One region of the Caballeronia sp. LjRoot29 genome, then DNA from elsewhere that is predicted to be linked to it. Evidence: predicted binding sites of a transcription regulator. Region 1 holds the regulator's gene; the other holds the start of a gene.
What was found. The regulator FliA, encoded in region 1, starts transcription of late flagellar genes. The targets are predictions, from matches to a motif close to CTAAAGTTTNNNNNNNNNNNGCCGNTA.
Positions count from the first base shown of each region.

Region 2: a site for FliA is predicted at 3,388-3,414, ahead of motA (flagellar motor stator protein MotA). Genes of this name have one in related genera too.

Region 1 is NZ_CAXUPU020000005.1:66,092-71,681, forward strand. It holds gene ACSQ83_RS07745 (cysteine hydrolase family protein) at 1-139, opposite strand, end outside; gene flhF (flagellar biosynthesis protein FlhF) at 690-2,402, shown strand; gene ACSQ83_RS07755 (MinD/ParA family ATP-binding protein) at 2,395-3,327, shown strand; gene ACSQ83_RS07760 (RNA polymerase sigma factor FliA) at 3,358-4,089, shown strand; gene ACSQ83_RS07765 (GGDEF domain-containing protein) at 4,123-5,214, opposite strand; gene ACSQ83_RS07770 (Rieske 2Fe-2S domain-containing protein) at 5,511-5,590, shown strand, end outside.
Region 2 is NZ_CAXUPU020000026.1:49,381-54,970, reverse strand. It holds gene aqpZ (aquaporin Z) at 61-780, opposite strand; gene ACSQ83_RS24665 (H-NS histone family protein) at 1,075-1,380, shown strand; gene ACSQ83_RS24660 (glycosyltransferase family 4 protein) at 1,605-2,675, opposite strand; gene motA (flagellar motor stator protein MotA) at 3,460-4,320, shown strand; gene motB (flagellar motor protein MotB) at 4,353-5,333, shown strand; gene ACSQ83_RS24645 (response regulator) at 5,422-5,590, shown strand, end outside.

The DNA.
Region 1 (5,590 bases):
GAGAGACCTCGTTTCCCAACGCTTCACCAAAGCCTCCCGGCTCGACAAAATCACGCTGCATCTCGATCACGACCGGTGCAGTTGTTTTTGTATCGAACGGGAGTGGGAATGGTTGTGCGTGAAATAGTTTTTCCGCCATTTTTATATTCCTTGATTAATGTCAGGACGTGAAATGCATGCTCTGCTATTGCAATTTATTTGAATTGTCCTTCGATTTATTATAGGTAGGTTCGTCTTGATGGACGATAGATATTTTGTCGAGTCAATCACTGTTCATTGATTTTCAAACTTGATTGAAGTCGTTTCAAAAACTCAATAAGATCGATATTACGAACTATAGGGCGCGGTGTTGCGGAACAATAAAACGAAAGGCGAAATAATCACCGCGGCCCTGCAGCGGAATAACACGACGGGTAATGAAATATCTCTACGAGTGTTTCATTGCAGTTGCCGTGAACACCATTGCAATTGTCTGACGTTTAAACCTTCCCGCACTTCCCCGATGCCGCCCGCGAACCGCTTCCGGCATCGATCTCCCGAATTACCCCGCTTTCCCGGCTCTTATCAGCCGATGGCCCGACACCCACCCTTGCAATAATTCATTCACAGGAAAACGGTACGTCGCTCAAAACGTGGCGCACCGGTCAACCGCAACAGATCAAAGTGAGCGCGAGCTCATCGGGGGGTAAATGAACATCCGCAAATTCATCGGTGCCACGAGTCGCGAAGCGTTCCGGCTCGTCCGTGAAGCACTGGGCCCCGATGCGGTCGTGTTGTCAAATCGGGTAACCGAAGACGGCAGCGTCGAGATCGTTGCGGTCGCCGACGGCGATCTCGCGAAGATATCTCCGAAAGCCGCCGCTCAGCATCGCGAAATGAAGCTGCGGGAGTCGGCCGGCAATCATCAGTTGGCGGGGCCGTCACGGTCCTACGAGCAGCCGAGTTCGAATTCGAACGCGGGTTCCAACCCCTACGCGAACGGCGATGTCTTTTCGTCAGTGTTCGGCGCCAATCCCGAACCGCTGGATGATTTCGAGCCGGAACCGCAAGCAGACGACGTATCGCGCACGATGGCTGAATCGAATCCCTGGCTGATCGAACATGCCCGCCGGGTGGCGCAGTCGGCCGCTGAAACCGCGCCGCAGCGCGCGCTGAGCGCATCGTCGGCGATTGCGAAGGGATTGGGTAATCCCGTGACCGTCACGCCGCAGGCATCCTCGCAAGCCCCGGGATGGACCCGCGAAGCGGCGCAACTCGCCGCTCGCCGCGCAGAACAAAAAACCGCACAGGCCCAGTTCCAGCAGGAAGCCAACACGTCCGCGGCCCAATCCGCCAGTTCGATGCAGGAAGGCGCGTTCGCGGGCCTGCCGGCATCGGCGGCTGCCGCTGTGACTGAAGCCATCCGCAGCCGCATGGAGCAAGTCGTGAACGACACCGTCATGAATGAACTGTCGTCGATGCGCGGCATGATGGAAGAGCACTTCGCCGGCTTGCTGTGGGGTGATCGCCAACGCCGCAGCCCGAACCACGCCGCACTGACCAAGCGCCTGTTCGCTGCTGGTTTCTCCGCGCAACTGGTCCGGATGCTGATCGACAACATGCCGGAGATCGAACAAGCCGAAGCGTCGATGGAATGGGTTCAGCAAGTGCTCGAAAACAACCTGCCCGTCATGGACAGCGAAGAATCGATGATGAACCGCGGCGGCGTTTTCGCGCTGATGGGACCGACGGGCGTAGGCAAGACCACGACCACCGCCAAGCTCGCCGCGCGCTGCGTAATGCGCTTTGGCGCCAGCAAGGTCGCGCTGCTTACCACCGACAGCTACCGGATCGGCGCGCACGAACAGCTGCGTATTTTCGGCAAGATCCTCGGGGTATCGGTGCATGCGGTGAAAGACGCGGGCGACCTTCAACTCGCGCTCTCCGAACTGCGTAACAAGCACATTGTTCTCATCGACACGATTGGCATGAGCCAGCGTGACCGCACTGTGGCCGATCACATCGCCATGTTGTGCGGCGCCGGCCATCCGGTGCAACGCCTGCTGCTGCTCAACGCAACCAGCCACGGCGATACGTTAAACGAAGTAGTTCAGGCGTACCAGAGCACGCCGGACCAGCCGCCGCTCGCGGGCTGCATCCTGACCAAGCTCGACGAAGCCACGAACCTGGGCGGCGTGCTCGACACCGTGATCCGCTACAAGCTGCCCGTGCATTACGTATCGACGGGACAGAAGGTGCCGGAAAACCTGTATGTCGCGACCAAGCGCTTCCTGATTAAAAGCGCCTTCTGCATCCCGCGCGACGGCTCGCCGTTCGTGCCGCAAGACGACGATGTGCCGCCGCTCCTGTCCGCGCTTTCCGCGCGCGCTTCCACCGAACTGCATGAGGTTCACTTTGGATAAGTTCGTGTCCGATCAGGCTGAAGGCCTGCGCCGGCTGCTGACGCGCAATGGCTCGCGGGTCGTCGCGGTGTGTGGCGCCCCGGCAGGTGGAATGGGCGGAAGCGGCAATACGTCGACGGTGGTGAACCTCGCGTCCGCCCTCGCCGCGCAAGGCAAGGATGTGCTGGTAATCGATGAACGCCAGAACGGGTTGTCGGTGACCCGGCTGGCCAAGGTGCCGGATAACGGTGCACTGGGCGCGGTCTTGTCCGGCAAGCGTTTTTTGCAGGACGCCGTCACGCGCACGCCGTTCGGCTTTTCGGTGATTGCCGCGCCTCGCGATGAACGCATCAGCCAGGACGCTGCGCATTGCCGGGTGCTGCTTGACGGACCCGCCGATGTCGTCCTGATCGATACCCAGCTCGATCGCAGCGGCGCGCTCTCAAATCTGGCCGTGCAAGCGCACGACTTCGTGATCGTGACCCGCGTAGCGCCCGCCGCGATCACCGAGGCGTACGCCTGCATCAAGCGTCTGCACTACGCACACGCGATCGGCCGGTTCCGGGTTGTCGTGAATCACGTGAAGAACGGCGCAGACGCGAAAATCGCCTTCGATAACCTCGCCGGCGTCGCCAATCGTTATCTCGCGGTGCAACTCATGCCTGCCGGTTGCGTAGCAGAAGATCCGCGCGTGGCGCGGGCGCATGAACTATCGCGTTGCGCGGTGGAAGCTTTTCCGGCGACGGCGGCCGCCCGGGATTATCGGCAGATTGCCGCTGAATTGCAGTACTGGCCGATGCCGAAAGCGTCGCAGTTTGAATGGCCCGTGCAGTCCTTGCGAGCGGAAACGCCGCACGGATTGGAGCGCTCGATCAACTCCGGCGCGGTTCGCCGCACGGAAACACCATTGATGCAGCTTGCGATGAGCAGCGCCGCGTCCGTGTGATGCAGCAAGAGAAGGAACAAGGTGAATGCGATGTATAACGCCCAGGGAAAACTGTCACAGTCCGAGGTCCTGACCCGCTACGCACCGTTGGTGCGCCGGCTTGGCCTGCAACTCGTGGCGAAAATGCCGGCTAGCGTCGATCTGGATGACTTGATCCAGGCCGGCATGATCGGTTTGCTCGATGCCGCCAGCCGTTATAAAGAAGATCAAGGCGCTCAGTTCGAGACCTACGCCAGCCAGCGGATTCGCGGCGCGATGCTCGACGAGTTGCGCGCCAACGACTGGCTTCCGCGCAGCATGCGCAAGACTTCGCGCGAAGTGGAATCCGCGGTGCACAAGGTTGAACAGCATCTTGGACGCTCGGCGAGCGAGCAGGAAGTGGCTGAGCATCTGAACATGCCGCTGATCGAATATCAGGCCATGCTGCAGGATCTGCATGGCAGCCAGTTGATCTATTACGAAGACTTCGACCGGTCTTCCGATGACGAGCCGTTTCTCGATCGTTATTGCGTCGATAAAGCCGACCCGCTTTCCGCGTTGCTCGATGGAAGCTTGCGTTCGGCGCTGGTCGAGGCAATCGATAAATTGCCTGAGCGCGAAAAGCTGCTGATGAGCTTGTACTACGAGAAGGGCTTGAATCTGCGCGAAATTGGCGCCGTGATGGAAGTCAGCGAATCGCGTGTCTGCCAGTTGCATAGCCAGGCCGTTGCGCGGCTGCGGGCCAAGTTGCGGGAACAGGCTTGGTCGGGCGTGGAGGCTTGAGTATCGGCGAATGAAAAGACGGATGGAAACCAGTCAGGTTTCGAAATCCGCGTCCGCCGCGAACTCTGTCTGGCCTTTGCCCAATGACTTGGCGCGATACATCGCGCGATCGGCGGCGCGCATCAGCACGGCAATATCTCTGTAGCCGGGACTCAAGTCCGGCGAGATCAGGCAAGCACCAATGCTCGCCGATACATTCACCACCCGGTCCTGCACCGACTTCATTTCCTCGAGCACCGCGTGCACGCCGTTTGCCACCGTCTGCACCGCGTGATTGCCCGTCACGTGCCGCGCCAGCACGACAAATTCATCGCCGCCTAGCCGCGCGACTGTATCGGTGGTTCTTACCCTTCTTGCCAGCAGGCCCGCGAAAGTTTGCAGCACGACGTCGCCGACTTCGTGGCCATAGGTATCGTTGACTTCCTTGAAGCCGTCGAGATCGATCATCAGCAACGCGGTCGCGCCTTCCTGTCCCGTCGATATCGCGATCATTGCCCGGCCGATGGTCTGCTCCAGCATGTAGCGGTTGCTCAAACCCGTGAGCGGGTCGGTGCCCGCCTTGAGCGCGAGGTCGCGGTTCGCACTGCCGAGCCGGCCGACCAGCACGGCGAGGTAGACCGATGCGCCGAACACACTCAAGCCAATCCCGAGCGCCGCGGAGCGATTGATCATCCACCACGGCTGCAGCACCGACAACGCGACGATGCCCACCATCGCCGTGACACACGACAATGCCAGCGTGCGCTTGCCGTAACGCCCGCCCGCGCCGATCAGAAAGAGGAAGACCGCCCATAGCATGGGCAAGGTGAGTGCGCCTCCGGCACCCAGGATCACGGTGAGCAGGGCCTGATCGGCGACAGTGGTGAATGCGAGGCGCAGATTCGACTGCCGTTGCATTCTGCTGATGATTAGCCGCGTCGCTACTCCATAGATCAGATAGAGCGCGAGCGCATGGAAGCTGGCAAAGGCGGCGGGCGTTGGAATGGTCCACGCCAGCACGCCGTACACGGCCGTTGCGAGGCCGCACAGTATGACTCTTAGCGTCGCCTGCTCTTTTTCCGGATCGAGAAAAGTCGACCACACGTAACCGCGGTGCCGATGCAAGGGGTCATTCGCCTGCCCCATTCTGAGTCTCCCTGATGTGCTGATCGATGCCGCGTTTTATGCAGTTTCTGCGTAGTGCAGAATTGCAATCGTACTGCGTCGCTAAAAAGTGGCCGAAAATCGCCTGATTCAGCCAGATTTTGGCGGACCGATGCTGATTCGTTACGATCCACTTGGGACGAGTGGTACGCACGCGGCGCGCCCGGGTATTTTGTTTTGGCGAGTTGCGTTTGTGCCTCGCTTGTTTTCGAATCGATGTTCGGACCTTCATTTGGCTTCTTGGCTTCTTATTCACTACGTAGATTTTTCGACGCCCGATGCAACCCTTTGAATCCGCGCTTTCAACTGGCGACATAAACGCTACCGATGACTCTCACTCCGCGCGCGATGCCGCGTT
Region 2 (5,590 bases), on a different contig from region 1:
TTGCACAATAAAAAACGGGCGCCGAGCGCCCGTTTTCTACCGGCTTTCACCGCTTTTAATTCACGCTGAAGCAAGCGCCCGATTTTTAGCACCCGTCAGCAACGGATAAACCACGCCTGCAATGATGGCGCCAATGATAGGAGCCACCCAGAACAGCCACAACTGTTCCATCGCCGCACCGCCTACAAACAATGCCGGACCCGTGGAACGCGCCGGGTTCACCGACGTATTCGTGACGGGAATCGAGATCAGGTGGATCAGCGTCAGGCAAAGGCCAATGGCGATTGGCGCAAAGCCGGCTGGCGCGCGGCTGTCGGTGGCGCCCAAAATGACGAACAGGAAGAAGAACGTCATCACGACTTCACATACGAGCGCTGCGATCATTGTGTAATGCCCCGGCGAATGATCGCCGTAACCGTTGCTGGCAAAGCCGCTGGCAACCAGGTCGAAGCCTGGCGCACCGCTGGCGATCACCGACAACACGTACGCGCCGATCACGCCACCCACCACTTGGGCAGCAATGTACGGAGCCAGGTCGCGGACCGGGAAGCGTCCTGCCACAGTCAATCCGACGCTTACGGCCGGATTCAAGTGGCAACCTGAAATGTGGCCGATGGCGTAGGCCATGGTCAGAACGGTCAGGCCGAACGCAAGCGCTACGCCCGCGAACCCGATACCAAGTTGAGGGTAACCCGCGGCGAGCACTGCGCTGCCGCAGCCGCCCAGCACGAGCCAAAACGTACCAAACATTTCTGCGCCGAGGCGCTGTCCTAATCGCATGATTCGTAATCCTAAAAATATATTAAAAACCGAAACAATTCCGACGCTTGTGATCGAGAGTATTTGCTCGGACCACGGCGGCGGGTAAGCAGTGTAATCCTAGTCCCGGAACTAGTTGTCAACAATTGTTAAAGCAGGAGGAACTAAGTGAGCTCTTATTAGGAATGCCCTATAGTTTCAAGATTCTTCTCATTTTCATTAAGGCTTTTTGCAATTGCGTGTTCAAACGTTGCATCTTTTAATCGATGCCGCTACGCTTCTCAATAATCGCGGGCTATTAGAAAGGATTGGGAAATGTCGCAATACACCGAGCTCAAGGCGCAGATCGCCAAGCTTCAGGAACAGGCGGAGGAGGCACGCCGCGCAGAACTGGAAGCAGTACTGGCAGATATCAGACGCAAGATTGTGGAATATGGGCTTACAGCGCAGGACCTGGGTCTGTCGGTTGTCCGGCGCGGCCGGCCGCCAAAGAAGGAGCCACTCCCGCCCATCTATCAGGACCCTAAGTCGGGTAATACCTGGAGCGGCCGCGGGAAGCCGCCGAAATGGATTGCGGGAAAAAACCGTGAGCGCTTCCTGATAACTAAAGTAAACGCTTAAAAATATCCGGCGAGTGCATCGAAAAATCAGACGAAATTAAACACAAAATCCTGGGATGAATGAAAACAACAACGGCAACAAAAAATCCGCCCAAGGGGCGGATTTTTTGTGCTCTGCTATAACGCGTTGGATAACGATGCGCTGCAATTATCGTTTCCAATCAAGTCGACGCCGCGATTCCTACTACTCCCGAACGGCGTCCGGTCTCCAAGCGACTAAAAAAGTTAGCCGATCGCCACTCGGCGCAAAATCGGCCGCTTGGCGGCTTGCAACAAGGCGGTATAGCTTTCGACGTAGTTCAGCGCCATGGTCTTCGCACTAAAGCGACGTTCGAACTGCGCACGAATCTCGGTGCGCGAGAGCTCATCCAGGCGCTGGAGCGCGCCGACTGCGCCCTGCACATCCTCGCAAATGAAGCCCGTCACGCCGTGGTCGATCACTTCCGGCACCGACCCGCGATTGAACGCGATCACCGGCGTACCGCACGCCATTGCTTCGATCATCACCAGGCCGAAAGGCTCCGACCAGTCGATCGGGAACAGCAGTGCCTTCGCGCCCGACAAAAACTCCGGCTTTTGCTGCTCGTTGATCTCGCCAACAAACTCGACGCTCGCCTTCGATTCAGCAAGCAGCGGTTCGATCACGGTCTTGAAATACTCCTGGTCAACCTTGTCCACCTTGGCGGCAATCTTCAACGGAAGACCGCTTTGAGCCGCGATCTTGATGGCGAGATCGGCGCGCTTTTCCGGGCAGATACGACCCAGGAACGCGAGATATTCCGGCTTCTTGTGCGTTTGCGGCGTCAGCAGATTTTCCGGCAGCCCGTGATAAATCGTGTTGAGCCAGCCGGCCTGCGGCAGCGGGACGCGCTGGGAATCGGAGATCGATACAACCGATGCATCAGGAAATGCGCTGAATACAGGCTGCAATTCGGGCAGATCCAGACGGCCGTGAAGCGTCGTCAGAAACGGCGTGTCCATTTGCGAGAACACCGAGAACGGCATGTAGTCGAGGTGGAAGTGAAGCACGTCGAACTCATGCGCCCGACGGCGTACGTTCTCTAGCAGCAGCGCGTGCGGCGCATTCCAGTCGCGGATAGACGGATCGAGGCGAAGTGCGCGCGGCCACGCGGCTTCGAGCTTCGCCTTGGTCTGCGAGTCGCCGCTCGCGAACAGGGTCACGTCGTGGCCGAGATCAACCAGCGCGTCCGTTAGGTACGAGACAACGCGCTCGGTGCCGCCGTAGAACTTCGGGGGGACTGCTTCGTGCAACGGTGCAATTTGTGCGATACGCATAACGTGACTCTCCTGTTCGTGAGGGCTTCGATGCACGGCGTCCAGTCGAAAATCAAACGCTAGCGAATGAAAACCGGTGAAGCCTTGCGGACGGGCCAGCGTCAATGCTGCCGCCCCCGGAAAAATAGGACCCGGATGAATCGGGTTATCCCTTACGACCCATTATCGAGATGACTCCGTGCATCAACGAGTCATTTTTCAAACGCTTAACCTTGTTACAGGGCGAAACACCGGCCGTTACGAAAGTTGGATAGTGGCCGAAGCCCCTTATACGGCAAGCGATTGCGCGTCCGTCATCAAATTGCGCGGTGCAAGATGCATTGCCCAGGACGCAAGATATAGCAAGGCGTGTGCCACCGCCCAGGCAGGCTGGCCGTACTCCGTATGCTCCTGCGCGGACCTCGGTTGTAGAAACACATGCGTATCGCGTAAAGATTTGGCAGAGGCTGCCGTCAACCAGACGTTAGCCGCATGGTCAGCCAGCTCGCTTGGAAAACGGCTCGTCCAATCGTAACGGGCAAATGCTTGCTTACAATTAATTGCCGATCTGTAAGCTTAAAATCGGCACTTTTGCCCGAGTTTTTGCTGCCTCGGCTCAAAAGCCTGGCGACGCGACCGGGCCGGACGGTCAGTCAATCGCCTGAGGCTTGAATGCGCCGCCAATCAAGACGCTGCTAGGCGCCGACCTGCCATCCCCCTCCGCTATTTCCCTTCAAAGTTTTCCAGCCACTTGCCGTAAACCACTTAACGGCGGTTTCGCCGATGCAACCATGAGGGTTCGACTGTGCTGATTTTCATCGGAACACTAGTGACGCTGTTGTCCGTCTTCGGCGGTTATGCGCTGGAAGGCGGCCACCTTGGCGCATTGGTCCAGCCCGTTGAAATCCTGATGATCGCGGGCGCCGGTGTGGGCGCGTTCATCCTCGGCAACGGCATGAAGACGATCAAGTCGACGCTGCGCGTGATCCCGACGCTCTTCAAAGGCTCGAAGTACAACAAGGACGTGTACATGGAGCTGATGGCGCTGCTCTATGTCCTGCTCGCGAAAGCACGCAAGGAAGGCACGCTGACGCTCGAGTCCGATATCGACGATCCGGCTAAAAGCCCGATCTTCGGCCAGTACCCGAAGATCCTGGCGGATCGGCATATCGTCGAATTCCTGACTGATTATTTGCGCCTGATGGTTGGCGGCAACATGAACGCGTTCGAGATCGAAAGCCTCATGGATGAGGAAATCGAGACGCATCACGCGGAAGGCGAAGGCCCGGCGCAGGCGCTGCACAAGGTAGGCGACGCGATGCCGGCGTTCGGTATTGTCGCGGCCGTGATGGGCGTGGTTCACACCATGGCGTCCGCCGATCAGCCGCCGGCCATCCTCGGCGAAATGATCGCGCAGGCGCTGGTCGGGACGTTCCTCGGCATCTTGCTGTCCTATGGGTTGATCGGCCCGCTCGCGAGCGTCGCGGAACAGCGCGTGGCGGAGTCGACGAAGATGTTCCAGTGCATCAAGGTGACGATCCTGGCAAGCCTGAACGGCTACGCACCGGCTATCGCGGTGGAATTCGGCCGCAAAGTGCTCTTCTCCACTGAGCGTCCGTCGTTCTCCGAACTGGAAGAACACGTGCGCCGCGTGAAAGCGAAGTAACCGCCTTTCACGACCGAGCACCCGAGCCCGCCATGTCGACCAATAAAGATCGTCCGATTTTCATCAAGCGCGTCATATCGAGCAAGAAGGCGCATCACGGCGGCGCGTGGAAGCTGGCGTACGCCGACTTCATGACGGCAATGATGGCGTTTTTCCTGTTGATGTGGCTGCTGAGCGCGGTGTCGCCAGTGCAGCGCCAGGGGATCGCCGAGTATTTCAACATGCCGCTCAAGAACGCGATCATGGGCGGGCAGAAGAGCGGCATGGACTCCAGCATTATCGACGGCGGCGGGCGCGATATTTCCAGCCCCGAGCCGGGCACCACCCGCATGAGCGACGGCACGCGGCGCGTGGACCGGCTCGATGAGCAGACGTTGAGAGCCGCGCAAGGCGAACTCGAACGGCGCGATCAGGCCCGCCTGCGCGACTTGCAGATCAAGCTCTTGTCCGCGATCGAAGCGAACCCGGTGTTGCGCCAGTTCAGGCAGCAGATCCGGATTGATTCGACGCAGCAGGGTCTGCGCATTGAGATCGTCGATACCCAAAAGCGCCCGATGTTCGCGCTCGCCAGCAACAACGTGGAGCCCTACATGCGCGACATCCTGCGCGAGATCGGCAAGGCGCTGAATGACGTGCCGAACCGGATCGTGGTGCAGGGCCACACTGACGCCACGCAATACGCGGGCGGCGAAAAGGGCTACAGCAACTGGGAGTTGTCGGCGGATCGCGCGAATGCGTCACGGCGCGAGCTGATCTCGGGCGGCATGGATGAATCGAAGGTGCTGCGCGTGCTTGGACTGGCATCGACGCAAAACCTGAACAAGCAGGATGCTTTCGATCCCGAGAACCGGCGCATCAGCATTCTCGTGTTGAACCACAAGTCGGAAGAGTCCATGACGCGCGAAAGCATGCCGGCAACCACGATTACCAGCAACGCGGGCAGCCCGGACGAGCTCAAGCCCAACCTTGGCTCGCTGGCGCCTGGACTGCCAGCCAAACCGGCGGCGCCGTGACGCCGGCAACACCAGACACGCTCGCGAAAGTGAAAGTACAAGAGCACGAGAGCACGACTAGAACATCGGACAGAGGGCGGCACACATCATGATCAAGAACATTCTGGCTGTCGACGACTCGGCTGCCATGCGGCAAATCCTTTCGGCGACGTTTGTCGCGGCGGGGTATCGCGTGGTGCTGGCCATGGATGGCGCGGAAGCCTACGAAGCGGCGCTCGCCGAACAGTTTGACCTCGTGATCACCGACCAGAACATGC